2 regions of the Brevibacillus sp. 1238 genome follow, and region 2 is predicted to be linked to the other one. Evidence: riboswitches for the same ligand, from Rfam matches in the RefSeq annotation. Region 2 holds a riboswitch; the other holds the start of a gene.

Region 1 (16,270 bases), on a different contig from region 2:
TTTTTCGTTCCGTGAAAAGGTGTCGGGGAAATCTACGGCTCACCTCAGGTGACGGTCAGCTCAATCACGCCCTCCTGGCTGCTGAGCGTGCCGCCGATCATGCTCCATGAGGTGTTTTTCTCCTGGTCCTGTCCCTGGATGATGATGTTTTTATCGTCGATCGTCTGGGCGTCGTTCACGAGCTTTTGCGATTGGAAAAAGTCCTGATTCCCGTTTTCGTATCTAGTCGAACGTTCTTAATTTGGTATACTTGACCAAATAATCATTGGCAAAAGGGGGAGAGATCCGACAATGACCAGAGCGTCGATAAAAGGCATCATTTTCGATATGGACAATACGTTGCTGCAATCCAAAATCAACTTTTTGGAAATGAAGCAGGCCATTTTTACCTTATGGGCTGAGCACGGGCTGTGCGAGCCGACTTTTGACTGGCGCAGCCACACCGCTTCGCAATTGATCGAAATGGGCAGAAAGTCGGGCCGGATGACGAGTCAGCTTGAGCAAACGATGTGGGAAGCCGTGACCGCGATTGAAAAAGCAGGGATGCACGAGGCTGTCCTGGAAGACCACGTCAAGGAAGTGCTCGCCCACCTAAAGGAACGGTATCATTTGTTCATTTTGACCAACAATGCCTACGCAGCCGCCGAGGAAGCGCTGAATCATACGGGAATCGCCGATTGTTTCCAGGAGATTGTCGCGCGCGAGCAGATGACGACACTCAAACCGCATCCGTCCGGGATTCACTACATCCGCGCCCAATACCCCAACTGGTCTGCTACGGCGTGGACGATGGTCGGAGATTCCTGGATTGACGGAAAAGCGGCGCACGGCGGGGAAGTGGCGTTTATCGCGTATCAGGGAGAGCGGGCGGACATGGAGCGCAATGAAGTTTCGCCGCGAGCGTACATTACGGACTTGCGCGAGCTGCTGGACATTTTGTAGCCGCGCTCGCGGAGAGCAGGAAAAGGACACTTCCACCTAAAAAAGTGACAGTTGACGAGAAATGTGTGCTATACTGTGCCTAACTGAATACCAGCCTTCAGGGTAGGGTGAAATTCCCGACCGGCGGTAATGACGAACGCACGTCTGAGCCCGCGACTCGCTATTGCTGTATGGATAGCGACTGACTTGGTGCAAATCCAAGGCCGACGGTAAAGTCCGGATGGGAGAAGGTGTCTTACAATAGCTTCGGCGGCTGTTTTTTCAAAAACAGAACTGTCACGAGGCTTGTTTCCCTACGCCCTGAGTATCGTTTGCTCGTGGGCGTTTTTTATTGGAAAACTGCATAGCGCAAAAATCTTCAGGGCAGGGTGAAATTCCCGACCGGCGGTAATGACGTATGTACGTCTAAAGCCCGCGACTCGCTGATCGTTACGGTCAGCGACTGATCTGGTGCAAATCCAGAGCCGACGGTAAAGTCCGGATGGAAGAAGAGCTGACCATGCTTTTTGGCATCCCTTTTGCAAAAAACGGATGCGATAAGGCTTCTTTCCTTATGCCCTGAGCCGCTAGTGGTTTCGAGGGCTTTTTGCATTGGCTGGAATCCGTGCATGAAAGAGGAGGTTTACATGGAGCAGGACATGCGGTTCATGGCGCTGGCACTGGATTTGGCGCGCTCGGCAAACGGTCAGACGAGCCCCAATCCGCTCGTCGGTGCAGTCCTGGTAAACAACGGAGAAGTAGTAGGCATGGGAGCGCATTTGCGTGCAGGCGAACCTCATGCAGAAGTGCACGCTCTGCGGATGGCAGGGCAAAAAGCGGCTGGCGCTACGCTGTATGTCACATTGGAGCCGTGCAGTCATCACGGCAAAACGCCTCCGTGCGCCGAGGCGGTGATCGCGGCTGGCATCCGGCGTGCCGTGATCGCCACGCTGGACCCGAATCCGCTCGTCGCGGGAAAAGGCGCGGAGAAGCTGTTGGCAGCGGGCGTGGAAGTGGTTGTCGGCGTGCATGAAGCGGAAGCGAAAAAGCTGAATGAAGTCTTTTTCCACTTCATCACGACGCGGCGTCCGTTTGTGACGATCAAAACAGCGAGCACGCTGGATGGCAAGATCGCTACCGAAAGCGGGCACAGCCGCTGGATAACGGGAGCGCGGGCGCGGGGGGAAGTGCACGAGCTGCGCAGACAGCACGACGCGATCCTGGTCGGAGTAGGCACGGTGCTTGCGGACGATCCGCTTTTGACGGCGAGACTGGACGGGCAAGCGCACGGCCGACAGCCTGTGCGTGTCATCTGGGACAGTCAGCTGCGCACGCCGCTCGGGGCCAACGTGATTCAAAATACGGATGCGCCCACCTGGATTTTTACGACGAAAGCTGCGGCGCAAGCGAAGCAGGAGGCTTTTGCGGAAAAAGGTATCCGGCTGTTCGTGGCAGATGAGCAGATTAGGGTGGACGAGGTGCTGGACACGTTGGGCGAATGGGGAATCACTTCGCTTCTCGTCGAAGGCGGGGCCGCAGTCAACGGAGCGTTTTTGCAGGCGCGGGCGATTCAAAAAGTGATCAGCTACGTGTCGCTGAAAATGATTGGCGGTGGTCAGGCGCCGACACCGTTTGGAGGACAAGGCTTTTCCACGATGGATCAGGCGGTCAAGCTGGCGAATCCGACCGTTGAGCAACTGGATGAGCTGGACTTGCGGATCAGCGGCTATCCACAGTGGGAGTGAGGACAAAAAAGCGAATCGGAGACAGACGGCTTTGTTTTGCCGAGGCCGATGGCTGCTTTCCGATGTTATAAACCGTGTAAAAAGAGGAGGAAAGCCGATGTTTACCGGACTGGTAGAAGAGCTGGGCACGGTGGAATCGCTCACGGGCAACGATCAGGCGAGTCAGCTCGTGATCCGGGCGCAGCGGGTGCTTGAAGGTGTGCAGCTGGGCGACAGCATCGCAGTCAACGGGATTTGCCTGACGGTTACTTCGTTTACGCAGCGGCATTTTCAGGTCGACGTCATGCCGGAAACGATGAAAAAGACGAGCCTGCGCCATCTGCGAGCGGGCCAGCGAGTCAACCTGGAGCGGGCGATGCGCTTGGGCGACCGTTTTGGCGGGCATATCGTCTCCGGGCACGTGGACGGGACAGGCACGATCGTGTCGCGACAGCCGCACGCCAACGCTGTGCTGTTTACGATCGAAGCGAGCGCGGAGCTGTTGAAATACGTCATCGAGCGCGGCTCGATTTGCGTGGATGGCATCAGTCTCACTGTGGTGGAAGCTGCGGATACGCATTTCAGCGTGTCGATCATCCCGCACACGCTGGCGCAGACCAGCTTGCAGGATCGGCGTGCAGGCGATCAGGTGAATCTGGAGACAGACGTCATCGGCAAGTATGTAGAGCGGCTTTTGGGCGATCGCGGCCAGCAAAGGAGCGGGCAAGCGGCAGGCTCGACGATCAGCATGGCTTTTTTGCAGGAAAATGGATTTGTCTGAACGAGGAGGGAAGTCCCATGTTTCATCAGATAGAAGAGGCATTGGAAGATTTGCGCCAAGGGAAAGCGATTATCGTAGTGGATGACGAAGATCGGGAAAACGAAGGGGATTTCGTCTGCCTGGCGGAAGCGGCGACACCGGAGATGATCAACTTCATGGCAACGCATGGGCGCGGGCTGGTCTGCGTGCCGATTACGCAAGAGCGCGCGGCCAGATTGAAGCTTGCTCCGATGGTCGAAGACAACACAGACAAGCAAGGGACGGCTTTTACCGTCTCGATTGATGAGGCGAGCACGCATACGGGAATCTCAGCCCATGAGCGTTCGCAGACAGTGCTGGCGATGCTGGATGAGCAGAAGACAGCCGAAGATTTCCGCAAGCCGGGGCATATTTTTCCGTTGATAGCAAAAGCGGGCGGCGTGTTGCGCCGGGCTGGTCACACGGAGGCGGCCGTCGATCTCGCGGAGATGGCTGGCAGTGCTGCGGCAGGCGTGATTTGCGAGATTATGAATGAAGACGGCTCGATGGCCCGGTTGCCGCAGTTGGTAGAGATTGCGCGGCGGTTTGAGCTGAAGCTGATCACGATTGCCGATTTGATCGCGTATCGGATGCGCACGGAATCGCATGTGCACAAAGAAATCGAAGTGAATCTCCCGACGAGCTTCGGCGATTTTCGGATCGCGGCCTATACGAACGAAGTAGATGGCAAAGAACACGTAGCGCTCATCAAGGGCGAGATCGACTCGGACAAGCCGGTTCTCGTCCGGGTGCACTCCGAATGCCTGACCGGGGATATTTTTGGCTCCGAGCGATGCGACTGCGGGCCGCAACTGCATGCTGCGCTTGCGCAAATCGAGGCGGAGGGCGCGGGCATTCTTTTGTACATGCGCCAAGAAGGACGCGGCATCGGGCTGATTAACAAGCTCAAGGCGTACAAGCTCCAGGAGGAAGGGCTTGATACGGTGGAAGCAAACGAAAAGCTGGGCTTTGCGGCCGATTTGCGAGAGTACGGGATTGGTGCGCAAATTCTTCGCGACCTCGGAGTGCGCAGGATGCGCCTTTTGACCAACAATCCTCGCAAAATTCGCGGGCTGGACGGCTACGGGCTGAAAGTAGAAGAAAGAGTGCCGTTGCAAATGCAGGTGCAACCGCACAATCAGCGATATTTGACAACCAAGCAAACGAAGCTGGGGCACTTGCTCCACCTATAATGCAAAGGAGAGTGAACGGAATGAGAACATTTGAAGGACATCTGGTAGGGACAGGACTGCGCGTAGGGATTGTAGCAGGGCGATTTAACGAACTGATCGTCAGCAAGCTGGTTGGCGGCGCTCTCGATGCTTTGAAGCGCCACGGTGTGGAAGAGGAAAACGTCGATGTGGCATGGGTGCCAGGCGCATTTGAAATTCCGCTGATTGCCAAAAAAATGGCGGAATCCGGCCGTTACGACGCGGTAGTGACGCTGGGCGCCGTGATTCGCGGCGCAACTCCGCACTTTGATTACGTGTGCAACGAAGCGGCCAAAGGAGTTGCTTCCTTGTCGCTGTCCACAGGGATTCCGGTTATTTTCGGCGTGCTGACGACAGACAATATTGAGCAAGCGATTGAGCGTGCTGGAACGAAAGCAGGCAACAAAGGCTGGGAGGCCGCTGCGGCTGCGATTGAAATGGCGAATCTGTCGAAGCAGTTTGCCTAAACGAGAACAGTATAGCATGAGAAGGCGAGAAGCGGGGGCTGAGGCTCCCGTTTTTGCATGGATAAAAACGCCTATGGATGGATAAAATCACCACCTATCGGTCAAAGTAAGAAGGATTTTCCTGTAGATCGGGGGATTCAAGATGGAGCCGACAGATTGGTGGAGAGCGCAAGTATTCAAAGTGGCACAAGCCAAGAGCGGTGGCGCGTCGCCTTCGCGTGGCGAGCGAATCACGCCGGAAATGATCAAACAGCAAATGCACAACGTGGATGACCTCAGCAGCCTGGCTTTGACGATCAATGACGAAGAGGTTCACGTTTTTTTTCTAGATACGATGGTGGAACTGGCGCAGTTGTATGAAAACGTGTTTTTGCCGTTGCAGCGCTCGGACGGCAGAGATCCGTTGACCGTGCTTCCTTACGCGCAGCCGTGTCGCGAAGGCAACCTGGACTTGCTGCTTGCCAATTTGCTGCGCGGCCATACGATCCTGTTTTTTCTGGAACGGGAGCTTATTTTGCACGTCAATACGTTTCAGGTCGAGCATCGTGCGATTACCAAGTCGGAGAGCGAGGCGACGGTTCTCGGCCCGCAGGATTCGTTTGTGGAGATGCTGGAGATCAACCTGTCGCTCTTGCGCCGCAGATTGACGACGCCCAACCTGAAAATTGTCGCCTACACGATCGGCACAGAGACGCAAAACCGGGTAGCGGTCCTGTACCTGGAAAATATCGCGAACGAGATCAACGTCGAACGCGTGAAGACACGCATCCAAAACGTCGAGTATCAGGGCTTCGTCGGACTGCCTGTTTTGAAACAAATGCTCGAAGACAAGCCGTACTCGCCGTTTCCCCAGTTCGGGCTGACCAGTCGCCCGGACAATGTGGCAGCGGCACTGCTGGATGGCAGAATCATCATTATGCTGAACGGAAGCCCTGAAGCGGCGATCTGCCCGGCCTCTTTTCTGGAGATGTTCAGCAGCCCCGAGGATTTCTACAATCGCTGGTTAACGGCGAGCTTGCTGCGAATGATCCGCTTTTTCGGGCTGTTTGTGACGATTTTGCTTACTTCCAGCTACGTATCCGTCCTGACTTTTCACCCGGAAATGCTCCCTCCCGCCTTGCTGACGATTTTGTCTGAATCGCGCAGCCAGGTGCCTTTTCCTCCGGTCATCGAAGTGATCTTCATCGAGCTGGTTATCGAGATTTTGCGTGAAGCCGGGATACGCATGCCGACGAAAATCGGTCAGACGATCGGGATCGTGGGCGGGATTGTCATCGGAACAGCGTCCGTTCAAGCGGGATTGGCCAGCAACATCTTGATTGTTCTCGTCTCCGTCTCGGCCCTGCTTTCGTTTGTTCCGCCCAATTTTTTGATGAGCAACGCGATTCGTCTCGTTCGTTACGGTTTTATTTTGATGGCAGGCATGATGGGGATGTACGGTCAGATGCTGATGCTTGCTTTTTTGTTTGCGCATTTGCTCAACCTGACCTCTTTGGGCACTCCTTACATGGCTCCGGGTGTGCCGCGCCAGTGGACGGATTTGTTTAATGGCCTGGTGCGCGCGCCGATGAAGTTCATCGTCTATCGCAACCGCATGTCCAGAGCAAAACGCAAACAGGCGCGGCCCGTTGGTGAGGAGTAGATAGATGGACAGAGGAAAGATTCACAGCCTGAATCCGATCCATGTAATCGGGCTGATCATCAATTCAATGGTCGGCGTCAATCTGCTGTCGCTTTCTCATTTTGCCAGCAAAATGGGCTATAACTTGTGGATGGCGCCGATTTTGCTCGGAATCATTGTGACGCTGACGGTCTTTCCGATGATCGCGCTGTGCAGCCGCTACCCGGGAGATACGCTGTTCGGGATTCATGAAAAGTTGCTGGGGAAGTGGCTGGGCAGCTGCCTGAACGTCCTGGTCATCGTCTACGCCATCCTGAACACATCGACAGCGAATGAAGGATACGTCCGGCTTTTGCAAACCTCGATGCTCAACAACCAGACGATCACCATGCCGTTGCTTGGCTTGACACTCGTCATGATGTACATTACGAACGGCGGAATCAAGCTCGTGGCGAGATTTTGCCTGCTGGCCTTGTTTTTTACGGGGTGGATGCTGGTGTTGCTGCATTACGGTTTTCAAAAAGGCGGGCTGTCGCATATTTTTCCGCTTTTCAATACCGATCTGGCCAGTGTGCTTGATGCGCTTAACCAATCCTCAGGCAGTATGCTGGGGTACGAAATTTTGTTGATTTACTACCCGTTTATCATCGAAAAGAACAGAGCGCGGCGCCATGTGTTGATCGGCGTATGGACGGTCGTTTTCTTCTACGTGTTGGTGCTGCTCACGAGTGTGGCGTATTTTTCCGAATGGCAGGTGGCGAATCTCGTCTACCCGATTTTGAATCTGTTCAAGGCTGTCGAGCTGTCCTTTTTGGAGCGGGTAGAAAATTTGGGAATCGGTCTGTGGGTATTTCTCATTCTCAGCACGTCGACCGCGTACTTGTGGATGGCGCGTACGGGGATGGAACAATTGGCGGGGAAACGTCGCTTATGGCATCTCTTGTTGCCGTCCGCGATTTCTTACTTTATGATTCGCGGCCCTCTGTCCGTGGAAGCGCAACGTTACCTGTATGACCAGCTGACTGTTTACTTCGCGTACGGCTTGATCTTGTGGCCGATCTTTTTGCTGATGCTGCACGCTTTGCGGCGAGGAAAGGGGGAGAAGGTGTCATGAGATGGAGCAGTTGGCTCTTTTTGATCGCACTCCTTTCCTGCACGCTTGCGGGCTGTGCCGCCGAATATGAACGTCCGGCGCTTGAAGACATGGCGATGATCGGCGTGATGGGGTTCGACTATGTCGATGATACGCAAATGAAGGTGCTGGTCTCCATTCCGGTTCCGGCAAAAGGCAAGGAAACGACGCAAATTTATGCGACCCAGGCTTCGATGACCAGTGAAGCGATGCTGGCGTTGGCTCCCAAAGTGGAGCGGACGATTACTTTATCGCAGCTGCGCGTCATTTTGTTCAGCGAGGAGCTTGCCCGAAAAAGCGGGATTGGCAAAGTCGTGCTCGATTTGTACCGGAATCCGATTGTGGGCGAAAACGTGTTTATCGCCATCGTCAAAGGCAAAGTAGAGGATGTCATCAGAGGGAAGTACAAGAACAAGCCGGAAATCAACACGTATTTGAACGACTTGCTGCGTCCGAGAGTGGAGACGGCGTTTTCGTCTTTTTCCACGATTCACGATTTTGTCTTCATGATGACCAGCAATATAGGCGATCCGAATTTGCCGTATTTGGTCAAGCAAGACGGGAGCATCGAGATTGCCCAAGTTGCGTTATTGCGAAAGGACAAGATGATTGGACTGTACTCGCAGCGCGAAGGGAAGCTGGTGCAATGTTTGTTGGGACGCAAGCGGCTCCCCCGCGTCAAGTTCGGGTTTGGCGACCCGGACGCTGCGGAGGAGAACGCCGACATGGAAGAGATCATTTTCGACTTCGTCTGGTCGAAATCAAAAGTGCGGAGCAATGGCAATACGAAAAAGCCGGTCATTCATATCGACCTGGAACTGCGCGGCGTGGTCGTCGGCTATGATGGAAAGAAAAACTTGGATAAGCGTCCGCAGATCACCAAGCTGGTCAAACAAATGGAAAAGCGGATTCAAAGTGAAACGAAAACCATGCTGAAAAACTATCAAAAATGGGGCGTCGATCCGGCTGGCTTGGAGGAAAGCCTCCGGCAGAAATACCATGGGAAATGGACGCGGGAAAAAGGATTGGCCCTCTACAAGAAGGCCGATCTCAACATCAAGGTCAAACTGGACATTCTCGGCTACGGAACCATCAAATAAGGGGGAGCAGGCTTGCTAACGCAGTCGTTTCAGCTCCCGCCAGATGGCTTTCAGCGTGGGAAGATTCCATTTTGGCCTTTTTCCGTAGAGCAGATGGGTCAGCCCGGAAAACATCAGCTGCTGGTCTGGCGTGTACGGATACCAGTTGAACTCGCGCTTTTTCGAGCCGGGATCGTGAATGATCGAGATGCTGTGGGTGAAAGCTTGCAGTCCAACCGGGCCGCGGTAACGGCCGATGCCGCTATCCTTGACCCCGCCAAAAGGGAGGTGCGGATTGGCATAGCTGATGATGACGTCGTTGATGCACACGTTTCCGCTCAACAGCTTTTCCGCCACGCGCTGCGCTTTTGCTTTGTCGGCTGACCAGACAGAGGCATTCAAGCCGTAGGGCGATTCATTGACCAGACGGATGACTTCTGCTTCATCGGAAAAGGTGACGATCGGCAGGACAGGGCCGAATGTCTCTTCGCGCATGATTTTCATTTCCGGTGTGACGCCTGTCAGGATGGTCGGGGCAAGGAACATGCTGTCCGTTTGGATCGCTCCGCCAGTGACAGCTGTGGCTCCCGCGGCGAGCGCGTCGTCGATGTGCGCGCGGACGATCCCGATTTGCTGCGGCGACGTCATCGAACCGACTTCTGCCTGCTCGGGAAAGCCTTGGCGCAGCGCTTTTGTTTTTTCGGTGACCAAGCGCAAAAATTCGGAATACACGCGCTCGTGGACATACAGGCGCTCGACGGACATGCACACTTGACCGGAGTTGGTGAAAGCGCCCCAGACGGCACCGTTTGCGGCGCGCTCCAGATGGGCATCGTCGAAAACGATCATCGGGTCTTTTCCGCCCAATTCCAATTCTACGGGGATCAAATGCTCCGCTGCGGCTGCCATGATTTTTTTGCCAGTGGCGACCGAACCTGTGAAAAAGATTTTGTCAGGCCGGGCGGATACAAGCCGACTGCCGACCTCCCGCCCGCCGTGCAGGACAGTGACGACGCCTTCAGGCAGTCCGACAATCTCGAACAGTTCTTCGATCAACAGGCCAGTGGACGGCGTGACTTCCGACGGCTTGAGAATGACGGTATTTCCGGCGACAAGCGCGGACAGCATCGGAATGATGGCAAGCTGAAACGGATAGTTCCACGGCGAGATGACCGCGACAACGCCCATCGGCTTGTAGTGGATGTACGATTTTTTCGGCCAGAGCACGAGCGGGGTGGGAACAGGCTGGGGAGACAGCATTTGCTGTGCGTGCTTTTCGTAAAAACGGATCGTATCAGCGGTGACAAAAATCTCGGTCATGTACGCCTCAAGCGTTACTTTTCCCGTTGCCTGGCTGATTTTTTGCGCCAGCTCCTCGCCGTGCTCGACGAGATAGTGGCGCAGGGAAGCGAGATAGCGCAGCCGCTCAGCGAGGGATGTAGCGGACCAGGCAGCAAAGGCGCGCCGTGCTTTTGCTACGGCGGCATCAACCTCGGCCGGGCTGGCCTCCGTTACCGAACCAAAAACTTCGCCAGTCGCAGGATTGCGCAAAGAGAGGACGGACATCATGGATCACCTCATTCATTTTTGATCAAGCGGAAAAAGCGACGCAAGAAAATGCTGCACTGCAAACTGGAAAAGGGCCAAAGCTTCGGCTGCGGGTTTGTCTTCGTCCAGCAAGCTTTGCAAGATCATGCCGTCAATCAAGGAGTAAACGATCGAGCTGGCAGCGTTCTCGTCCATTGCGAGCGGTGTTTGCCGCTCCGCTTGCAGCCGTCTGAGCATGCGCACAATCAAGTCGTGCAGCCGGGCGCGAATGCGGTGGACTTGTTCGAGAAAGACGGGGGTGTACAAAGCCTGCGCTTGCAAATCGTACCAGAGCCGATGCAGCTTGCGGTCTTCTTGGAGACTGCGCCCGAGAACCGTCACGAGTGCGGGGAGCCAACTGTCCAGGGGAGCAGTGACTACTTCGCGTTCCAACTCGTCGATCAAGCGTTCCTTGTAGCTTGCGATGACAGCGAGCAGCAAATCTTCCTTGCTGGCGAAGTAGTAATGCAGGATGCCGAGCGAGACGCCGGATTCCTTGGCGATATCGCGCAAAGACACGTTGGCGTAGCCTTTTTCCGCCAGACAGGCCGTTGCCTGTTCGATCAGGAAGGCTCGCTTCGCTTCTGCTTTCGCTTGGCTTTTGGAAGGGGGAGTCATGCTGTGCACCTCGTTTTTGGACGATCGTCCAAATTTTGATTTGATTGTAATTCGCTGCTGTGCGCTCTGTCAATGGAAATCGAGAACATGCCAAAAAGAAGCGGCTGCATCACCGCTTCCTTTGACGTTCCCAACGCTTGAGATACGGATAAGGGTCAAAAGCCCAATCGGCTCCCCCTGTCTCCCGGTACATGCCGTAATGCAAGTGGGGCGGAAATTTCCCCGCCGTCCCGGGCTTTCCGTAGCCGGAGCTGCCGACATACCCGAGCAATTGCCCTGGCTCGACGATGTCGCCTGGCTTCAACCCTTTTTTAAACGAGGACAAATGCGCGAAGTAATGATACACGTTGCCCATGTCCCGCATGCCGATTCGCCAGCCGCCGTAGCGGTTCCAGCCAATGACCTCGATGACTCCGTAGGCGGTCGACAGGACGGGCGTGCCGTAGCTGGCGAAAATGTCTGTGCCTTCGTGAATGCGGCGTCCTCCCCAGCCGCGAGCGTCTCCCCATGTGCTGCGGTAGCTGTAGTCGTACCGGGCAGGAATGGGAAAATGACGCTCGTCCAGTTGCAGGTGCTGGTATTTGTCGTACACCTGGGCGAATTGCCGGATCGTTTTTACCGAGCGATCGCGCTGGTAGTAAGACCAGACGCCGATTTGCCAGTCATCCGCCGAAAAGCCGTAAGCGGACAGGTAATGAATAAGCGTAGTGAGTGCATCCAAATCGTTGTTGCGGTCGGCGATCCCATCTCCGTCGCCGTCCATTCCCAGCCCGTCAAAAAACTGAATCGATGCCGGGTTGGTATCTTCCGGATCGGGGTTCATCACGCCTGACCAGCGCTCCTGCGGGATATCAACAGCCGTGAGCCGCGCGTTCGATTCTTGCGTATTGGCTTGTTTTTTGCGTATTTTCATCGTGCGCTCGTACTGGTCAATCGCGGCCAAATAGTTCCACGGAATGCCGTACAAAGACTCCATGCGCAAAAAAAGCTGCAGGCGCTCTTTTAGCAGAGGATCTGTCTGTTTGGCAGCAGAGCCTTTGGCAAAGCCTGATTCCAGCGGCAAAACGATTGCTGCCACGCACAAGCTGATCTGAATGATTAGGCGGAAAACTCGCATGCCGACTCCCTCCAGCCAGGGTAGTTTCCGTTGTAGTTTCTGCCAGTCTGAGCGGATTATCCACGATACTTTTTGGAAGCAGGCGAGCAACTTTTCTCCGGAGGCACGGGCATTTGATGTATGATGCAAGAAGAAACAAGCAAAGTTCGGAGGGGAAAAAATGAAGCTGGTCATTCGGGCAGAAGGTCCGATCATGCTGGAATCATTGGTGAAGCCGCTGCAACGGATTGCGAGCAAGCAAGGGATCGGTGCAGCTGAGCCTGCCGCCGCGAAATTCGCCGGGTGCATGCACGATTTGGCGGAGTGGTATCGGGAGGGCATGGATCAGGAACGCTGGCAACGGGAAGCAGCAGCCTTGCGCGAGCTGATGACAAGCCCTTTGACTGACTGGTGCCGGGGCAAGCTGTATGTGGAAACAATCGCCGTCCCGTTCGGTTTGCCGCTCGCCGCCCTGTCGCTTCTGTCCGGGCTGGCGATTCGGGAGACGGAACAGTTGGAGCCGCGTCGCGACTTTTCGCCGCTCGCCGTGCTCTGGTTGAAGGAAGTGGGAGCAAAGCCGATGCGCGGGCTTGCAGGCGAACTGGTGCAGGTGGAAGGCGAAAACAACGTGGCAGCAATTTTGCTGAAGCCAGGCGTTGAAACGGCGCGAGCAGACGGCATACCTGTCGGGTACGAGCAAAGGCAGCACGCCGACGAGCATATCGACGAAGGCATGGTGATATTGCAAGCGAACATAGATGACGCAAGCCCGGAGTGGCTTTCCTATCTGATGGAGCAATGCTTTTTGGCAGGGGCGAACGATGTGCATTTTTTGCCGGTGACGATGAAAAAGAGCAGAGCCGCGATACTGGTGCAAGTCATGTGCTATCAGAGCCAGCTTGAGGCGATGAAAACGATTTTGTTCAAGGAGACGACGACGTTTGGCATTCGCTCTTTCCCTGTAGCGTGTCACCGTCTGGCAAGGCGATTCATCACCGTCCAGACGAGTTGGGGAGAGGTTGCGGTCAAACTCGGCTATCACAGGGGCGAGCGGGTGCAGATTGCGCCGGAATACGAGCACTGCGCGCAGCTTGCCAGAGCCAACGGCGTACCTTTGCAGCAAGTTTATCAGGAAGCTGTGGAACTGGCCGCCCGTAAAAGTTCTGTAAAAATATGGGCAGACAAGCAGGAGCAAGCCGAGCCGCCAAAGAATTGAAAACGTGGAGTATCCAAACCCCAAAACCGTATGGAGGTGGCTGTGTGATGAGCAAAAAAGTGTTGATCGTTACAGGGGATGCCGTAGAAGCCTTGGAGGTGTTCTACCCGTATTACCGTTTGCTGGAAGAGGGTTACGAAGCCGTGATTGCTGCGCCCAGCGTGAAGACGCTGCACACCGTTTGCCACGATTTTGAAGCACACAGCGAGACGTATACGGAAAAGCCGGCTTATCAGCTGCCTGCGCACGCCGCTTTTGCCGACATCAATCCGGAAGCGTTCGACGCCTTGATCATTCCGGGCGGTAGAGCACCCGAGTACATCAGGCTGAACGAAAACTTGAAGCCGATCGTCTCGCACTTTTTTGAAGCGAACAAGCCTGTTGCCGCGATCTGCCACGGTTCACAGGTGCTGGCAATCGTCTCCGAGCATCTCGCTGGCCGTACGCTGACGGCCTATCAGGCATGCAGGCCAGACGTCGAGGCGATGGGGGCGATTTACGAAAAAGAAACCCTTCACGTAGACGGCAACCTGGTTTCTGGTCATGCGTGGCCGGATTTGCCCGGCTTTATGCGTGAGTTTTTGCGTCTGCTGCGATAAGCCTATCCTAGCCTTTGCCCTTGCCTAAATAAAAACTTCCGCCGACAAAGCACATCGGCGGAAGTTTTTTTCGTTTACTTGTGTCCGACCAACAGCCGCAACACGTTTGGCTGATCGGGCAGGTCGCGTGTGCCTGCGCCGTAGCCGATGGACTCTACGGTCATCGACGGCAACGAACCGAACTGTTCGACTAGGGCGGCAGCCACTCCTGCTCCGGTAGGGGTGGTCAATTCCTTTTGGATGCTCGTCTCGCGCAGCGGTATGCCGAGCAACAGCTCCATGGTCGCCGGAGCGGGAACCGGGTACAGTCCGTGAGCGCAGCGCACGTAGCCGTTTCCGGTCGGGATCGGCCCGCAGTAAAGCTGCTCGATGTCCAGCTCTTCCAGTCCTAAAGCGATCCCGACGATATCGACGATGGAATCGAGTGCGCCCACCTCATGAAAATGGACCGTATCTACAGGGACATTGTGAATTTTCGCTTCGGCGATCGCGATTTTTTCAAAAATAGCCAGAGAGCGGCGAGTTACGCGCGGCGCCAGTCCGGCAGCCTGGATCATCGCCACAATGTCTTTGTGGCTGCGGTGTGTGTGGTCGTTTCCCAGCACTTTCAAAGGCTTCTGCGGCAGCGAGGGAGCGTGGCTTTCATCGATGACGTCCAGCTTCAAAGCGGAAACGCCAGCTTTGACGACGGTTCTCCACTCCAGGCGAAAATCTCCCGGAGACAGCTTGCGCAACTCCTGTTCGATCCGCTCGCGATTGGCTCCTGCGTCCACCAATGCGGCGAGCAGCATGTCTCCGCTGATCCCCGAAAAACAGTCCAAATACGCGATGCGCACAAGAAACACTCCTTTTCAACCAATGATTTCCTCTGTATCATATAGGGAAAGTATGTTCGTCTGATTGGCGATTGCTTGTCCAAAGTGTACCATTTGCCGATTCAGTTTGTCATGCAAGGAGTTGAGCGCTTCGTGTTGTCATTCATTCATACGGCGGACGTCCATCTGGACGCGCCTTTACATATGCTGGCGGATCGTTACGAGCTTAGGCAGGATGATGTTCGCCGCACGCTGCAAACGATTCGCGACCTGGTCGTGTCCAGACAGGTCGACTTTTGGCTGATCGCCGGAGATTTGCTGGAATACCACGGGGGCAGAAGAGCGACGGCTGTATTTTTGCGCGATCTGTTCGAAAGTGTCGCTCCGATTCCCGTTTGCATCGCGCCGGGCAACCACGATCCGTGGCGCGCGGATTCGTTTTACCAGACGATGGACTGGCCTGGCAACGTCTACTGGTTTACCCCGGAATGGGGCGTATACGAATTTCCGGAAAAGTCGTGTGTCATCTACGGCTGGGGCTTTGGACAGCCGCACGTCTACGAATCGCCGCTTGCGACTTTTCCGGGCAAGCTGGATGGCTATCGGCATCACCTGATGGTGCTGCACGGCACGATCTTGAACGCGACGAAAGACGAGCACCAGCCTTACGCACCTATGAGCTTGCAGGAGCTTGTCCAGGCGGATGTAGACTACGTCGCTCTCGGGCACATCCACAAGCCGGAACAATTCGTCCATCCGTTCAAAAAGCAGCCGCTTGCCGCCTATCCCGGTTCGCCGGAAGGATTGACCAATAAGGAAACGGGAGAGCGCTGCGTGTTGCACGGCGAGCTGGACGACGCGGGAAAAGTGACCTTGCAAGCGATCCCGGTCAGTCAGCGGCAGATTCATAAATGGACGATCCACGCGCAAGGAGCGGAAACGGCGGAACAGCTAATCGCAGGGATGGAGGCACAGCTTGGCAGGATCGCCGACCGTGATCTCGTGTATGTGACTTTGACAGGAGAGAGAGCGGCGCATTTTGTTCCCTCGATTCCCGTTCTGGAGCAGCGATTTTCGCGGTTTTTTCTGTTTGCAATTACGGATGAGACGTGGCCGGACATCGATGCGCAGAAGCTGATGGCCGAGGACAGCATCTGGGGAAAATGGCTCGCCAAGCTGGCGCAGATCGAGGCGAATGCCCGCAGCGAAGAAGAGCGGGAAATAGCGAGACTGGCGAAGCAAGAAGCGCTTGCGCGGATTGGGGGGAGCATGCGATGAGAATCGAGGAGCTGACCGTAACCGGGTTCGGAAAATGGCAAGGAGCTGCTTTTCGCTTCGCTCCCGGGCTGAATTTGTTTTACGCCCCCAACGAAGCGGGAAAGTCC
Region 2 (16,270 bases):
ACTATGTATTAAACGCCGATTTTAGCTTTGCAGCTCTTCCTTGATAAACTGGAGCACTTCCTGTACGTGCCCTTTTACTTTCACTTTCGGCCACACCTTGGCGATGTTGCCTTCCTTGTCGATCACAAAAGTGCTCCGCTCAATTCCCATGTACTCGCGGCCGTACATTTTTTTCAGCACCCAAACGCCGTACGCCTCCGCAACTTCATGCTCCGGATCGGCCAAAAGCACAAACGGCAGCTCGTGCTTCGCAATAAACTTGTCGTGCGACTTCACGGAATCCGGGCTGATTCCGAGCACGACAGTGTCCAGCTCCGCGAACATCGGGTGATAGTCTCGAAAATCGCACGCTTCGGTCGTGCAGCCCGGCGTCATGTCTTTTGGATAAAAATAAAGCACGACATTTTTTCCGCGGTATTGCGAAAGCGAAATCGTCTGTTCATTGTTTGCCTGCAAAGTAAATAAAGGCGCGGCTTGTCCGGTTTCGATCATGCTCATCCCCCCGTAAAAATCACTGGTTTCATTTTACCACAAGCTTACAGGTACTTCATCCGCATATACGTTGCGCTTTCTAGCAGAAAACGATAGAATTAATTAAGAAAAATAAAAAAATGGCCTAGTCAGTTGGATGGTGAGAATTGGCATGAAAGAGTTTTTTGAAGTAACGGATCCAGAAGCGCTTAAATCCCTTGCCATAGCAGAACGGGTTAAGATTCTAGAACTCTTCGAGGATTTGGAGCCGCGTACGGCCAAACAAATCGCTACGGAACTAGGCGAAAATGCTGCACGTCTTCACTACCACGTGAAGGAACTTGTGCGTGTTGGTTTGCTCGAACAGGTAGATACCCGCGTCAAAGGTTCCATCGTGGAGAAATACTACGAGCCAGTCGCCAAGGTGATTCAGGTTAAGCTTCAGCTTATGATTGAAGAAAATGCACAGCAATTGAGTGACGTCATGTTCACTCCGTTTCGCACCACAGAAAAGGATCTCATGAGGACACTCAATCGTTTCGTTGCAAGCGATCAGGATGTTCGCAAGGAATACCAGAATACTTTTGCTTTCAACCTGACTGAATTTTATTTGAGCCAGGAAGAACGCAATCAGTTGGTGGACGACATCAGCGACCTGTTGCAAAAGTACAAAGGCTTCAAAAACGAGCAAGGCCGCCGCAAGTTCAAGTTTTTCGATGTCTTGTTTCCGCTGACGCCTGCTGAGCCGACAGACGATTCGGAAGAGCAGTTTGAGGAGCAAGACGACCAGAACAAGCCGCTGTAAAGCTGTAAAAAGGAAATCGACCAACACCAGGAAAACCATCAAGAGAGATGGTTTTTCTTTTTTTATTCCAAAGGAGGGGCAGCCATGCGCACGATTTTGTTTGATTTTGACGGTACAGTCGCCGATACGCTCCCACTCATTTTCACGGCCTTTCGCTCTACTTTTCAGCGCTTTTTGCAAGAGCACTACTCCGATGCGCAAATCGTAGCGATGTTTGGTCCAACCGAAACTGGCATTTTGCAAAACAAGCTGCCCGCCCATGAACACGAAGCCGCTCTCGATCATTTTTTCCATGTGTACACGCTTGAGCACGCTCAGGTGCAAAATCCTCCGCAGCTTGCAAAGATGCTTGAACAGTTGCATTCTGCGGGCATTCAGATGGGAGTCGTGACGGGAAAAGGGCGCAGAAGTGCAGATATATCGCTGCGCGAGTGGGGATTGGAAAAGTATTTTTCTGTCGTGATCACAGGCGATGAGGTGACCGAGCCGAAGCCGCATCCGGAAGGCATTTTCACAGCGCTGAAACAGCTGGGAGCTACAGCCGAGAATGCGATTTTTGTGGGCGACAGCGACGCAGACATTATCGCGGGACGCGCCGCAGGGCTGACTACGGTCGGCGTTGACTGGCTGCTTGTCACCCAGAAGGCCGGGAGCTTCGATCCTGAGCCGGACTATCGCTTTTCTGACGCGCAGGCGTTTGTTGACTGGGTGCTTGGCCGCTGATTGATTCGGGTTGCCTAACCTGCTATTACTTCGTTAATAGACAGTCTTGCATGGCTGAGATTTTTTCATATACGGATTTTGACCGCATAATACGAAGGGGCTGCCTCAAAAGTCGATTGCTCGACGAAGAGACGCCCCCTTGTCATTTTATTGATTTATATTGTTTCGGATTCGTTGCAAAACTTCTTCGGAATCGAGTTGAACGTGAGGAGAAAGCTCCAGAAACTGAGCAGCGCGTTGATCGAGCCACAAGCTTTCCTCCCCTTTGTTATCAGTAGCAACAAAAACAAATCCGCCTGCATAACTAAAGTACATAATGTTGACATTGTCACCAAGATCGTTTTTTATTTTTTCATGAAGGTCAAACAATTCAGGGCCGGTTTTTTCACCACCTGCCATGATTGGCTCCGTATCTGTTGCTATAGCGATACCTTTTACTTCATCACCTTCCATAATAAACGAAAGCTTCTCATCATGCGCAGTCAATAACTCATGAACGTTCGAACCTTTGTATTTGCTGATTTTATCCGCTTCTGACAACAAAGCTCCTGGAATTGAGAAGTCTGACAGCGTAAAATTATTGCTCGATTCGTTCAAAGATTTGTTCTCTTGATTCCGGGCTTGTTCCATTTTCTTGTATGCATTTAGTGCTTCCTTATTCCCTTGATTGGATGCACCAGCCCAAGTAGCCAATGATATTCCAGCAACTATAACTGCACCGAACAATGTCCAAACATATCTCTTCATACAACTGCCCTCCTTAAATTATTCTGACTCAAAACCATACAATGAGCCAATCTATTCTTGTCTTGAGCTATCCAAGAAAGAGTCATAAGTCATAGTAAAATGTTGACCATCCCATGGGTCCATGTACATTACATACTTCGTGGAGTCGTTTCTATAACCATCAATAAAAATACAAAATATTCACTTTTATGTATATACTTTTTACTCGAATGATAAATTACGTTAATGGAAATACTTTACAACTTGCCCGCACACGCTGACTTCTGTGGATACAAAAAGGAGTGCTCCGTTACGTACGGGGAGCACTCCCTTTTTTGTTTTGTTTATTAAATGAAACCTTAGTACGAGCGGCCAAACCAAACTGTATGCTTCGCCTCTTTGCCGCAGCAAATGCAGACCGATTTTTGTGCAGGCGGTTCAAACGGAATGTTGCGGGACGTGAACTTCGTCTCTTCCTTGACCTTGGACTCACACGCATCGTCTCCGCACCAGCCTGCGAGCACCCAGCCGCTTGGCGTGTTTTCGTTCTCACATTTTTCGATGTGCGCGGACAGCTGCGCGAGCGTATCGATTCCGAGATGCGAATGGGCTTCCCGGAAGGCCAGCGCTTTTTGGAACATATTTTGCTGGATGTCTTCGAGCAATTGGGCAATCGTCTGCGCAATGCCTTCCAGTGGCACGGTTATTTTCTCTCCGGTATCGCGGCGGGCGAGAATCGCCTGGCCGTTTTCCACGTCGCGCGGTCCAAGCTCCAGACGCAGCGGCACACCGCGCATCTCCCATTCGTTGAACTTCCAGCCCGGAGTTTCCTCGCGCAAGTCTGCCCGGACGCGAACGCCTGCCGCTTTGATCTCGTCGAATAGCGGATCGAATGCAACCATGACCTGATCGCGCAGCTTCATCGGTCCGACTGGGATCATGATGACCTGAGTCGGTGCCATCCGCGGCGGCAAAGCCAAGCCGCGGTCGTCGCCGTGCACCATGATCATCGCGCCGATCAAGCGGGTAGAGCTGCCCCATGAAGTCGTATGCACGTATTTGAACTGATTGTCGCGATCCAGGAACTTGATCTCAAAGCCGCGCGCAAACTTGTCGCCCAAGTAGTGGGAGGTTCCGGCCTGCACCGCTTTGCCATCCTTCATCATCGCCTCGATGGAGTACGTGTCGACTGCTCCTGCAAAGCGCTCGCTTGGCGTTTTTTGCCCTTTCCATACCGGAATCGCCAGCTCCTGCTCCACAACCTCGCGATAAATCTCCAGCATTTGCATGGTCTCCTGGCGCGCTTCTTCCTCGTTCGCATGGGCGGTATGGCCTTCCTGCCACAAAAATTCTGAAGTACGCAAGAATGGCATGGTGCGCTTTTCCCAGCGGAACACGTTTGCCCACTGGTTAATCAGAATCGGCAAGTCGCGGTAGCTCTGAATCCACTGCGCGTACATATGTCCGATGATCGTCTCCGAAGTCGGGCGCAGGGCAAGCTTTTCCTCCAGCTGCTCTCCTCCCGCTTCCGTCACCCAAGGCAGCTCTGGGTTGAAGCCCTCGATGTGCTCTTTTTCTTTTTGGAAAAAGGACTCGGGAATCAGCATTGGGAAGTAGGCGTTGCGGTGTCCCGTCTCTTTGAATCTTTTGTCCATCGCCTCCTGGATGCGCTCCCACAGCTCGAAGCCATCCGGTTTGAAGACGATGCAGCCGCGCACTGGCGTGTAATCCATCAAATCCGCTTTTTTGATCGCGTCGATGTACCAGCGCGAGAAATCTTCCGACTGCGGTGTAATTTCTTTTACGAACGCTTTGTCCTCTTTCATCCTTCTACGCTCCTTTTTTCTTACATGAAAATGCAAAAAATCCCCCATCCCAAAAAAGGGACGGAGGATTCACTTCCGCGGTACCACCCTGATTGACCATGGCACAAGCCATAAGTCCACTCAACAACCCGATAACGGCGGGCAACCGGACCAGCTCGTCGCTGGCGGCTTCAGGATGGGGTGCAGGTACGCCTCGTATCAGCCTTCCAGACTAGGGCCGACTCTCTGGAACCAGGATATAACTGCGGGTCCTTTCATAGCCTTTTCGCTAAACTGCTTTTTGTTAGGGAATATCTTAGCAAGTCGCGCAGCCGTTGTCAATTTGTGGTTCTGAGGGCAATGCGCGCACCCAGCTTGGCGTAGACCGGATACGCGACCAGTGCGAGCACGACCCCTTTGAACAGGTTGAACGGAACGATACCGACCATGACCAGGGACCAGACGCTGGTTGCGTTGAACATGGCCAACAGCTCTGCCATCGGCATCTGATAAAGAGCGGCGTATGCCGGGAGCAGGACGTACGCATTGGCAACAGCCATGACGATCGTCATCAGCAACGTTCCAAGCGCGAGGCCCGATAAAAAACCTTTTTTCCCTTGACCGCTGCGTTGCAGAAGGACGGCTGGCAAAATAAAGCTGGCGCCCGCCACGACGTTGGCAAGCTCTCCGATCAACAATCCGTCTGTATTTTTAAAGAGCATGTGCAATGTATTTTTCAAAACTTCAATGATAATGCCCGCTACAGGGCCGTACATGAGTCCGCCGATCAGCGCTGGCAACGTACTGAAATCAAGCTTCAAAAAGCTCGGCATCAGCGGAACGGGAACCTCCAAATACTGCAAGATAAAAGCAACGGCTGCCAGCATCGGAATCGTCACGATCCGCTGGGTTGCTCTGCGCGATGTGTGCAGGGCTGTTTCTTTCATGTGTACCATCTCCTCGTTTTTTCTCCTTCTGAGGAATGGCAACAGCGGTCTTGCCCACACGTGCCAAAATGTCTACGCTTTTGCAAACACAAAAATACCCTGAGAATAATTCTCAGGGCAGCTTACAGGCGTATGACAAAGCATGTGCAATAAATACAGGTTCAAGAAACAACGAGGCGGCTCATCATGCATGCCTCATCGCATCTGTCCTGCCAGCACAGGCAAACAAGCACGTGTGTGGTAAACGTACTGTCGTCATCCTTCTCCCATCCAGACTGTACTGTCGGCTCTGGAATCTCACCAGATCCTGCACTCCGTCGCTGTCAACAGCTCGGGAGGCTCGCGGGCTTGACGTGCTGATTGCACCATCACCGCCGGTCGGGAATTTCACCCTGCCCTGAAGGAATTGTGTAGTTGTATACAGCATATTATACTGCGCTTTTTCGATTTGACAATAGACGAAACTGTTAAATCGACATTTTATCTTTATTTTCCAATTGATTTAGTTGGATATATTTTTAAAAAAATGGGGCTTCTCAGCCTAAAGTCGCCACGTGCTATAGGTAGTTACCTGGACCAAAAAGAAATAGACCGCCCTTGAGTTGACTGCTCCTCGGCGGTCTATTCTTCACCAAATTTTGAGCCGTCCCCTTTGAGGGAAGCCTCGTTTGTACAGACCAGACCGTTCCGGTAGCCGCCGGACGGTCTTTTTTTCTTTCAAGCTCGTTACCTCTAATATTACCGTAACCGTTCCCAAATAAAAATCCATAATCCTGCTCCTGCCTACCAAATCGCACCAAAAGTAGCTTCTGCCACTACGACCCTGCTCCCCGATACTTGGTGACGCCCCAGTTCCAGACGAGCAAGCCGATGCCAAAGAAGATGACCGCGACTACCGGAGTAAGTGCTGCGTACGTATACCACACTTCTTTTCGCAAAAAGTAAGCCGCCGGGTAAATCCCGACAAAAGCAAACGGCAACACGTAAGTCAGCACGAAGCGAATCGCTTTGTTGTACACATCCACGGGGTAACGCCCGTACTGCTGGATGTTGTAAATCATCGGGGCAATTCCTGTCCGGGAATCGGAGAAAAAGCTGACGGCGGCAATCGCCGTGTACACCCCGCCGTAAATCAGGGCGCCGCTGATCACAAGCCCGATGAAGATGAACAGGTCGTACCAGTAAAACGTCAAATCGAGCTGAAAAGCAGCATAGCCCATGATGATCAGCCCTGTGATGACGCCGAAAATCCGGTCCGGTGCGATCGACTCCAGACAGACCTGTGCCAGATTGTGGATCGGCCTGGTCAAGATGCGGTCCATTTCGCCCCGGATAATATAGCGTTCGTTGAAGTCCCAAAACCCGAAAAACATCGAGAATAAGGCATACGGCACCAAAAAGAAACCGTAAATGAAAATGATTTCGTCCCGCGTCCATTCCTTCATCAACGGCACATGCGTGAAGACGACGATGATGAACACCAGATTGATCAGCTCGGAAATCAAGTTGGACACAAAATCCCCGAGAAAGTCAGCCCGATAGGCAAGTCTCGTCTTGAAATACTGGCCCAGGTAGTCGGCGAAAATACCGAAAATGTGCTTGACGTTTTGCATATGCTACCCCCCTTGCACGACCAGCCGATTTCGGGCCATGCGCCACAAAATCAGAATCGGAACCAGAATAACAACCATCCAGATCGCCTGGAAGCCGATCAACTCCCAGGAACGCCCCGGAGTAATCGCCCCTGTAAAAATCAGGCTCGGATAGTAGTTGACGGCCTGGAATGGCAAAAAGCCCATAACCGTTTGCGCCCAGCCCGGGAAAAAGCTGATCGGCAGCACCAGGCCCGACATCAAATCAACGACGACACGCTTCGCCCGCATCATCCCGTCGTTGCGGAACAGGAAAAAGGTGAACAGCCCCGTCAGCAGGTTGATTTGCGTGTTGATCAAAAAGGCAAACATGAGACTGATCAAATACAATCCCCAGCCAGTCGCTGTCGCGGGAAAATGAAACGGGATAATCAAGCTGATGAGAAAAATTCCTGGCCCTGCGAAAAACAGGAAGCGGAATATCCCTTCCCCAAATGCTTGCGCTGTCTTGACCGACAAGTAATTGTAAGGGCGGATCATCTCGATCGCGACCTTACCCTCCCGTACGTCCTGGGCAATTTCCGTATCGATGTTGTTGAAGTAAAAGGCGCGCGACATCCAGGCAATCGCGACGTAGGAAGTCATTTGCTCGACCGACAGGCCGCCAAGCTGCTGCTGGCCGCCGTAGATTGCGCCCCACAAAAAGTAGTACGCTCCGATGTTGATCGCGTAAATAATGATCCCGCTGTAGTAATTCACCCGGTAAGCGAGCATGGTCAAAAAGCGCATGCGGATCAGTTCCATGTAGAGCTTATGCATGGCCCCGCACCCCTGTATCCACCTGGTAAATGTTGCGGACAATATCTTCTGTGCTCGTCTCCATGATTTTTACGTCGCTGACCTCGAACGTCGACATGACCGTTGACAGGACAAACGGCAGCATTTCCTGGCTCTGCGGCACTTTCACACTGATTGTATATTCGTTTACCTGGGAAATTTCGCACGGCATCTCGCCAAGCGTCTTGCGCAGCTCGTCGGCGGGTGTGCGCTTTTTCATCTGGAAAGACACCTCTGTGCCATTGCCCCACTTTTCCTTCAGGTCACTGAGCAGGCCGTCAAAAATCAGCTTGCCTTTGTCCATGACCAGCACCCGCTTACAGAGCGCTTCAATATCGGAAACGTCGTGGGTCGTGAGCAGGATGGTCATGTTTTCCGTTTCGTTCAGATTGCGCAAAAACTCGCGAATTTTTTGCTTCACCAAGACGTCCAGCCCAACTGTCGGCTCATCGAGGAACAACAGGCGCGGCTTGTGAATCAATGACGCCGCTACCTCGCAGCGCATCCGTTGACCCAGACTCAGCTTGCGCACTGGCTGGCTGACAAACGGGTTGATCTCCAGCTCCTCAATCAAGCGGTCTAGCCACTTATCTCCCTCTGGCCCGTCGACTTTGTAGACGCTTTTCAGCAACCGGAACGACTCCATGGGCGACAAATCCCACCAGAGCTGCGAACGCTGTCCGAATACGACACCGATGGAGCGCACGTATTCCTCGCGCTGTTTGAACGGAACGTAGCCGTTGATGACGATCTCGCCCTCGCTTGGCGTCAAAATGCCCGTCAGCATTTTGATCGTCGTCGATTTCCCGGCGCCATTTTCCCCAATCAAAGCGAACATTTCCCCTTCTTCCACGGTAAAAGAAAGGTCATTCACTGCCTTGACGGTCTTATACTCGCGACTAAACAAATCACGAAAAGCACCCCCGAGACCCGCTCTGGCCTGGTGAATGCGAAACTCCTTTTGCAGGTTCTTCACTTGAATCATGGATAACCATCCTTTTTTTAGTGGAAAAACGCCTTGACGTTTTTCATGCAAAGAGATGTGACCACTTGCGGCTGGCAAAACGGTCATGAACAACTGTTAGTGTATATGAGCGCATGAAAATGTGCAAAAGGCAAACTGTAACAAACTGTCAGCGCAAATTCACGACAATGCCCGTCTTGTCGTCCGACTTTTTGAAGCGGGCGTAGCGGATGCATTCGGGATCGTTGTTTTCCAGTGCGATCAGCTCATCCGTGTAACGTTGCAGCCCTTTGTGGACGATTGGCAATACCGTTTCTTCCCACCCCGGTCCTTTTCCGCCTGTTGGTCGTGGCATGAACAGACCGTCTGTCGCCAAAACAAGCGCCTTCAATCCGATCCGATTGATCCGTCCATACTCTATGAAATCCGCACAAGCCGCATCTCCGTTCAAAACGCCATATCCTCCTGATTCGTTCGCCTGATAGCGGTTATGAATCAGGATGTCCTTACATCGCTCGTGCAGCTCGGCTCGGGTAGACAGCCCCTCGCGAATCCCGTCTTCCCACCGGGCAATGGCGTTTTGCTCCAGCAGCGAAACTTGCGGAAACGTCAAAGGCCGCACCGTATCGTCTTCATAGACCGCAAAAATCATGCAATCGCCAGTCTGGGCATACTCGATGTGCTGCTCTTTCACCCGAACGACTGCACATGCCGCTCCCCACAATGCTTCTTTTTGCTTCCAGTCAATCTCGCTCTCGCGCATCAATTCCCGCAGCTTTTCGTTGACAAACGTCAGGTAATCGGACAGCACAGCGTCAGGCGGCATGATTTCCAGCTTCCTTTTCACCAGCTCGGCTGCAATCGCTCCTCCTGTCTGCCCGAATCGGTTTTCGTACGGAACGAGCGACGAGACGCCGTCGATCACCGCGTACACCTGATCGGCCTGCGAGATCACATAGGCGTCCTCATTGGTATTGCCGGTTCCTTTGATGGAGATGCACTCAAGTTTCATGGTGGATTACCGCCTTTTACGTGAAGTGATTTGCTTGAAAATTGTATCATTTTTCCTTTTCCCCAGCTATAGCTCCCCATCCATATCCAGGTGACTTTTGCTGTGTTAAGATAATGAAGGACTTTTTTGAAAAGAAAAGAGGGAAAATCGCATGAAACGTGAACGATCCGCGCAACTGCACGAACAAGCCATGGATGTTATTCTCGGCGGGGTAAACAGCCCTTCCCGTTCTTTCAAGGCCGTAGGCGGGGGAGCGCCCGTTACGATGGAGCGTGCCCAGGGCGCGTATTTCTGGGACGTGGACGGCAATCGATATATTGACTACTTGGCGGCGTATGGCCCGATTATTACCGGACATGCTCACCCGCACGTCACAAAAGCCATTACGGAAGCGGCGGCCAACGGAACGTTGTACGGTACGCCAACTCCTTGGGAAGTCACTTTTGCGAACATGATCCGCGAAGCGATTCCATCCATGGAGCGCATCCGCTTCAACAACTCCGGTACGGAATCCGTCATGACGTGCATTCGCGTGGCACGCGCCTACACCGGACGCGTGAAAATCATCAAATTTGCGGGCTGCTACCACGGTCACTCCGATCTCGTGCTGGTTGCGGCAGGCTCCGGCCCTTCCACACTCGGCATCCCTGACAGTGCGGGTATTCCGCAAAGCATCGCCAGCGAAGTGATCACGGTTCCATTCAATGACGTTGCAGCGTTCGCCGAAGCGATGGGCAAATGGGGCAACGAAACGGCTTGCGTCCTGGTCGAACCAATCGTCGGCAACTTCGGTATCGTCACGCCGGAGCCAGGCTTTTTGGAGGAAGTGAACCGCATCACGCACGAGGCAGGCGCGCTCGTTGTGTACGACGAGGTCATCACCGCATTCCGCTTCTGCTACGGCGGTGCGCAAAACTTGCTGGGCGTAACGCCTGACCTGACCGCGCTCGGAAAAATCATCGGTGGCGGCTTGCCAATCGGAGCATATGGCGGACGCCGCGAGATTATGGAGCAAGTCGCGCCGCTCGGTCCTGCCTACCAAGCGGGCACAATGGCGGGCAATCCCGCATCGATCCGCGCCGGAATCGCATGTCTGGAAGTGCTGAAACAGCCTGGCGTGTACGATGAATTTGAGCGACTCGGCGCGCTGCTGGAAAAAGGCATCCGCGATGCAGCGAGCAAGCACGACGTCACTATCCAGCTCAACCGCGTCAAAGGGGCCATGGCTGTGTACTTTACAGACGAGCCTGTTCGCGATTACGATGCAGCGCAAAAAGCAGACGGCGAGCTGTTCGCCCGCATGTTCCGCCTTTTGCTGGATGAAGGCATTTGCCTCGCTCCTTCCAAGTACGAGGCGTGGTTCATCACCACCGCGCACACGGAAGATGACATCCGGCAAACAATCTCGGCTGTCGACCGCGCCTTCGCACAGTTGAACGCGTAGTGTAGCTTAGCTGCGTACGTGAGCCTGACGCCGAGACAAGCATTGCCAAGCCCGGTTTCCTGCCTTTTGGAGATACTAACGATTGCAGTGAGTATCATCGCGAGGAGGAGATCTAGGTGTCAAAAGGCGAAAAAACGTACCCGCAAGCTCCGGAAAAGACGCTGGATTCCAAAGAGAGCAGCAAAATGCTGGAGGTCGTCGGCTTCCAAAACCCGCGCAAAACCGAGCATCACAAAACGCAAAACCACGATCGGTAAACGGCGAAAAGACAGACACATTCTTCACGGATGTGTCTGTTTTTTTATGTGAGGAAAAGCTGGCTTCACATATAGCAAGAGTCAATCTGCACATATAAGCAGGTGGTGATATTGTCAAGAATGGTCAGAGATTGTACAATAAAATTAATGAAACTGCCCTGACACTTATTCGTATACATGGATATGGGACAAAATGTGTAAGGAACTGCTATTGTGTTTCTTCATGCAGATAAAAAGGAGTGATTGTTCAATGTTTTTTCACCCGATGGATTTTCTGATACTCATTGCATTCGGACTGTCTCTCTGGGCTCAATTCCGAGTAAAAGGCACCTTCAACCGCTATGCCGAGGTCCCTACTTCTTCCGGTTTGACCGGGGCTGAAGCGGCGAGACGGATGCTCGATGCAAACGGTTTGACCAACGTTCCCGTCGAACATATTCCAGGTACGCTGACTGACCACTACGATCCGATGTCCCGTGTGGTTCGCCTGTCCGATCCTGTATACTTTGGCAACTCCATCGCTTCGCTGTCTGTTGCTTGTCACGAAGTCGGCCATGCGATCCAGCATAAAGTTTCTTATCCGATGCTCGTAGCGCGCCACCGCATTTTCCCGGTTGTCAATCTCGTATCGGGTGTTGCGCCGCTTTTGTTGCTCGCCGGTTTCTTCTTCCATATGTCCGGTCTTTTGCTCCTGGGGATCATTTTCTTCTCCGGTGCCGTTGCCTTCCAGCTCATCACGTTGCCAGTCGAGTTCAACGCCAGCAGCCGTGCCAAAGAGCTGATGGTGCGAATGGGCTTTATCCGCAACGAAGAAGAACGCGGGGCAAGCAGAGTGCTCGGTGCTGCCGCCCTCACTTACGTCGCCGCCGCTCTGATCTCTGTACTCGAACTCGCGAAGTACATCATGATCTTCCGAAGCTCGGACGACTAATCGCATCGCTTTTAACAAAGCCAAAACCAATACAAGCTTAGTACAAGGTACAGTCTCTTCCCTACCGGGAGACTGTACCTTTTTGCGTAGACTTACGATACAATGGGACGGGAGGTTTTGCACATGCGCATCGGGATTATCGGATTAGGAAGTATGGGGCAAATGCTGGTGAAGTCTTTTTGCAAAAGCGCAGTGATTTCCCCTGAACACATCGTCGTTTTCAACCGCACGCGGGCAAAAGCGGACGCGCTGCAAGCCCGTTTTGGAGTAGCTGTCGCGGATAGCGCCCAAGCGATTTGCGAGCAGGCCAGCCTGATTTTCATCTGTACGAAGCCGCTGGACATCCTGCCTGTTCTGGAAAAGCTGACGATTCCTCGCGAGAAGCACATCGTCTCTGTCGCTGCCGGAGTCAGCATCTCCGACCTGGAGAGCGTTCATGCCGGGCCAATCAGCAAAGTGATTCCTACCGTGACGTCATCCGAGCTGCACGGCGTTTCGTTGTATACGGCAAGCGACAGGGTGAGTTCAGAGGAACGAAGCCGCTTGCTCACCCTGCTGTCCGCAATCGGCGAAGTGCAGGAAGTGACAGAGACGAATATCGAAACAGCCACAATTTTGAGCAGCAGCGCACCCGGACTGATAGCCGGGATACTCGATTCGTTTGCACAAGCAGCGGTCCGCAAGACGCCGGAGCTTGATATTGCGACAGCCAGAACCATTCTCGTGGAAACGATGCTCGGCACCGCTTTGCTTTTGAAAAACGAACAGCTTGGCTTCGACCAGCTAATCGAGCGCGTTGCGACAAAAGGCGGAATCACCGAAGAAGGGCTGCGCGTGCTCGCCAAAACATTGCCGGGCGGCTTCGACGAGCTGTTTGCCATGACCGAATCGAAACACGCTGCCTTGAAAGAGCTTGTGCAAAAGCAGGTCGGAAAACAAATGGATGAAAAGGAGTAATCAGACATGATCATAGGTTGGATTGGCTTGGGCAACATGGGCGTACCGATGGCAAGCAACTTGCTGTCCACAGGCTACGCTGTCCGCGTCTGGAACCGCTCACCCGAAAAAGCGGCTCCGCTCGTTGCGCTCGGCGCGAAGCAAACCGAATCACTCGCGCAACTGGTCGATGAATGCGATGTGTTGTTCACCATGGTAAGTGATGACGAGGCTGTGAAAGCCATTTATACAGGAACAGACGGCTTGCTATCTGCCCGCGTTTCCGGCAAGCTCGCGATCGACATGAGCACGATTGCACCAGAGACTTCCCGCTTTTTGGCGGAGCAAAGCAAAAAAGCCGGACTGCGTTTTCTCGACGCTCCCGTCTCTGGCAGTGTCGGTCCGGCGAAGGAAGCGCAACTGGTCATCATGGTCGGCGGCGAGAAAGCGGATTATGACGTAGCGAAGCCGATGCTGGACAAGCTCGGCAAAGCAGCTGTTTACCTCGGGTCGCATGGAGCGGGAACGTCTGCCAAGCTGGCGATCAACCTGCTGCTCGGCATCACGGTACAAGGAGTAGCGGAAACGTTGCTGTTCGCCCGCTCGCTTGGCATCGACACCGAGCAAATGCTGGAGATTATCTCGCAAAGCGCAGTAGAAACCCCGCTGATTCGCGGCAAAGCTGCCTCGATTCTCGCAGACGACTTCCCTGCCGCTTTTGCCTTGAAGCATATGGCAAAAGATTTGCGGCTTGCCCGCGAGGCTGGCGTAGCTACTCCTTTGGCGGAATCCGCGCAGGCCACCTATCGCCACGCCCTGGAGGAAGGGTTGGGCGAACTCGATTTGATGGCGATTTTGCGCCATCTGAAGGGCGCGACTCCGACCAGCAAATAGCTTTTTAAAAAGCAAAAGAAACCTCACCATGTGTGGGGTTTCTCGACAATCTGGGACCGGATTTCCGGTCTTTTTTTCTGCCTTATTGCTGCGATTTCAGCCACGCATTGAGCTGCTTAGCCGAAGCCACAGCCTGCACATCCGCGAGAATATCCCCCGGCTTGTTGCCCTCGCCAATGATGTAGCCCGCATACGGCATTCCCACAAAAGAAAAGACGTACTGAAACTGCTGGATCAGCGGCAGCCCTTTGATCCTCGGCTGGTCGCCGCCCGTCGTGATGACATAAGCCTGTTTGCGCCCGAGCGATTCCTTGAAGGCGTAACGTTTGTCCCGCAGGCTTTGCGACCAGCGATCCACGTAATTTTTCATGTAGCCGGACATGCCGTACCAGTAGATCGGGGTGGAAAAGATCAAAAAATCGTGGGCCAAAACGGCTTCCGTCACTTCGTCGTAATCATCTGCTACCGCCGTGAAGCCACCTTCCACATGCCGCTGATCGTGGATCGGCAAAATGTTTTTCTCCCGCAGGTGAATGCTTGTGTGCGGGATTCCTTCCAGCGCGATATTCGTCAGCTGCTCGGTATTGCCACCCTCTCTTGAGCTACCATGCAAAACGAGAATGTTCATGCGGCTCACTCCACTCCTAGTTTTCTTACCTGTCATTGTATCAAAAAACCCTCCGGCAATCGCCAGAGGGTTGCATGTTTTAGACAGTTTGCTTGCGCGCACTTGCGAGTTGCTTTTGCCGCAAACGCCAAACGAAAAAGGCTGCGCCTGCCAAAAGCACTGCGGAGAGCAAATAAACCGCTCTCGGGCCAAGCCACTGCGCCAGCGCCCCCATCAACAGCGAGGAAAGTCCAAACACCAGCGCATCGATGGTCCCTTTTGCTGACAGAACGTACGGCAGCATCGGCGTCTCTGTCTCCTGCTGCAAAATTGTCTGCTTGCTCACCAGGGCTATCTCCAAAAACGGCCCCAGCGCAAAGGAAAAGAGCAAGGCAGCCAGCGGATACGTCGTACTGCCAAACAGCAAGGTCATCGCAGCAGCCCCGCCAACACCTGCCAGCAGCCAGCGATACAGCTGGCGATTCATCTTGTCCGCGTACTTCAGCAGCAGCGTGCCCCCCAAAATGGAGCCGAGCAGGTAGCCTGCATTGATGTAGCCCCACCACTCTTCTCCTCGGCCCAACGCTTCCAGCACGTACGGCAACAAAATAGCCGCAATCCAGACCGCTCCCGAGACGCCCATGACGACATCCAGTGCGACGAGCTGCCGCAAGAGCGGCACATCGCGAATCGCTTTCCAGCCTGTCAGCCAATTTTCCTGCGGCGGTTCGACAACCGTCATGTCTGGAGCAGCTTTTTCCGGCTTGACCGCGAGCATTGCCAAAGATGCCAACACATAAGCCGCTACCGTTCCCCACAAAACCGCACTTGCTCCGAGGAACGCCACGAGCAGTCCACCCGCTGCCCAACCGGCAAAATGAACCGTCTGATCGGAAGTCGCAAGCAAGCCGTTCGCCCTGATCAGCTGCTCGCGTTCCACAAGCTGCGGCACCAACGCATTGCGTGCGGGATTGGCCCAGCCATCCATAAAGGCAATCAGCCCGCCCAATCCGAACAGCAGCCAGATCGCCTGACCGTTGGTGCCTGCTGTCCTGTCGACAAGCACAGCCGCTGCCGCAAGCAAGCACGTCTTCAGCGCTTGCGACAGCACCAGCATGGACGGAAGCGACAGTCTGCGAAAAAGCAACGGCGCTGTCAAGCCGCTGACCGATTGCGCCGACAAAATGACCACCGGAACAAACGCCGTGTACATGACAGAACCGGATACGGCGTAAATGACCGAAATGAACGCCACAATATAAAAAACATCCCCCAGATTGGCCAATGTCTGACCCGCCCAGAGGAATAGAAAACGTCTA

Evidence for each region. A riboswitch is a leader RNA that binds a small molecule or an ion and turns the genes downstream of it on or off. The one in region 2 is predicted to bind FMN.
Region 1: another riboswitch for FMN. It lies ahead of ribD (bifunctional diaminohydroxyphosphoribosylaminopyrimidine deaminase/5-amino-6-(5-phosphoribosylamino)uracil reductase RibD); the one in region 2 lies ahead of M2298_RS21150 (ECF transporter S component).

The regions. Positions count from the first base shown of each region.
Region 1 is NZ_JARXWC010000004.1:237,607-253,876, reverse strand. It holds gene M2298_RS12140 (hypothetical protein) at 45-179, opposite strand; gene M2298_RS12135 (HAD family hydrolase) at 292-942, shown strand; FMN riboswitch at 1,032-1,178, shown strand; FMN riboswitch at 1,293-1,439, shown strand; gene ribD (bifunctional diaminohydroxyphosphoribosylaminopyrimidine deaminase/5-amino-6-(5-phosphoribosylamino)uracil reductase RibD) at 1,569-2,666, shown strand; gene M2298_RS12125 (riboflavin synthase) at 2,764-3,426, shown strand; gene M2298_RS12120 (bifunctional 3,4-dihydroxy-2-butanone-4-phosphate synthase/GTP cyclohydrolase II) at 3,444-4,637, shown strand; gene ribH (6,7-dimethyl-8-ribityllumazine synthase) at 4,658-5,122, shown strand; gene M2298_RS12110 (spore germination protein) at 5,265-6,764, shown strand; gene M2298_RS12105 (GerAB/ArcD/ProY family transporter) at 6,769-7,857, shown strand; gene M2298_RS12100 (Ger(x)C family spore germination protein) at 7,854-8,975, shown strand; gene M2298_RS12095 (aldehyde dehydrogenase family protein) at 8,991-10,520, opposite strand; gene M2298_RS12090 (TetR/AcrR family transcriptional regulator) at 10,536-11,159, opposite strand; gene M2298_RS12085 (M23 family metallopeptidase) at 11,269-12,276, opposite strand; gene larC2 (nickel pincer cofactor biosynthesis protein LarC2) at 12,437-13,471, shown strand; gene M2298_RS12075 (DJ-1/PfpI family protein) at 13,519-14,070, shown strand; gene larC (nickel pincer cofactor biosynthesis protein LarC) at 14,145-14,906, opposite strand; gene M2298_RS12065 (metallophosphoesterase family protein) at 15,039-16,163, shown strand; gene M2298_RS12060 (ATP-binding protein) at 16,160-16,270, shown strand, end outside.
Region 2 is NZ_JARXWC010000011.1:8,526-24,795, forward strand. It holds gene bcp (thioredoxin-dependent thiol peroxidase) at 22-492, opposite strand; gene M2298_RS21130 (ArsR/SmtB family transcription factor) at 644-1,276, shown strand; gene M2298_RS21135 (HAD family hydrolase) at 1,361-1,999, shown strand; gene M2298_RS21140 (hypothetical protein) at 2,147-2,746, opposite strand; gene proS (proline--tRNA ligase) at 3,085-4,551, opposite strand; gene M2298_RS21150 (ECF transporter S component) at 4,869-5,477, opposite strand; FMN riboswitch at 5,732-5,886, opposite strand; gene M2298_RS21155 (ABC transporter permease) at 6,293-7,090, opposite strand; gene M2298_RS21160 (ABC transporter permease) at 7,094-7,888, opposite strand; gene M2298_RS21165 (ABC transporter ATP-binding protein) at 7,881-8,891, opposite strand; gene M2298_RS21170 (protein phosphatase 2C domain-containing protein) at 9,040-9,882, opposite strand; gene M2298_RS21175 (glutamate-1-semialdehyde 2,1-aminomutase) at 10,034-11,326, shown strand; gene M2298_RS21180 (hypothetical protein) at 11,443-11,583, shown strand; gene M2298_RS21185 (zinc metallopeptidase) at 11,834-12,514, shown strand; gene M2298_RS21190 (pyrroline-5-carboxylate reductase dimerization domain-containing protein) at 12,638-13,471, shown strand; gene M2298_RS21195 (NAD(P)-dependent oxidoreductase) at 13,478-14,344, shown strand; gene M2298_RS21200 (flavodoxin family protein) at 14,427-14,972, opposite strand; gene M2298_RS21205 (MFS transporter) at 15,052-16,270, opposite strand, start outside.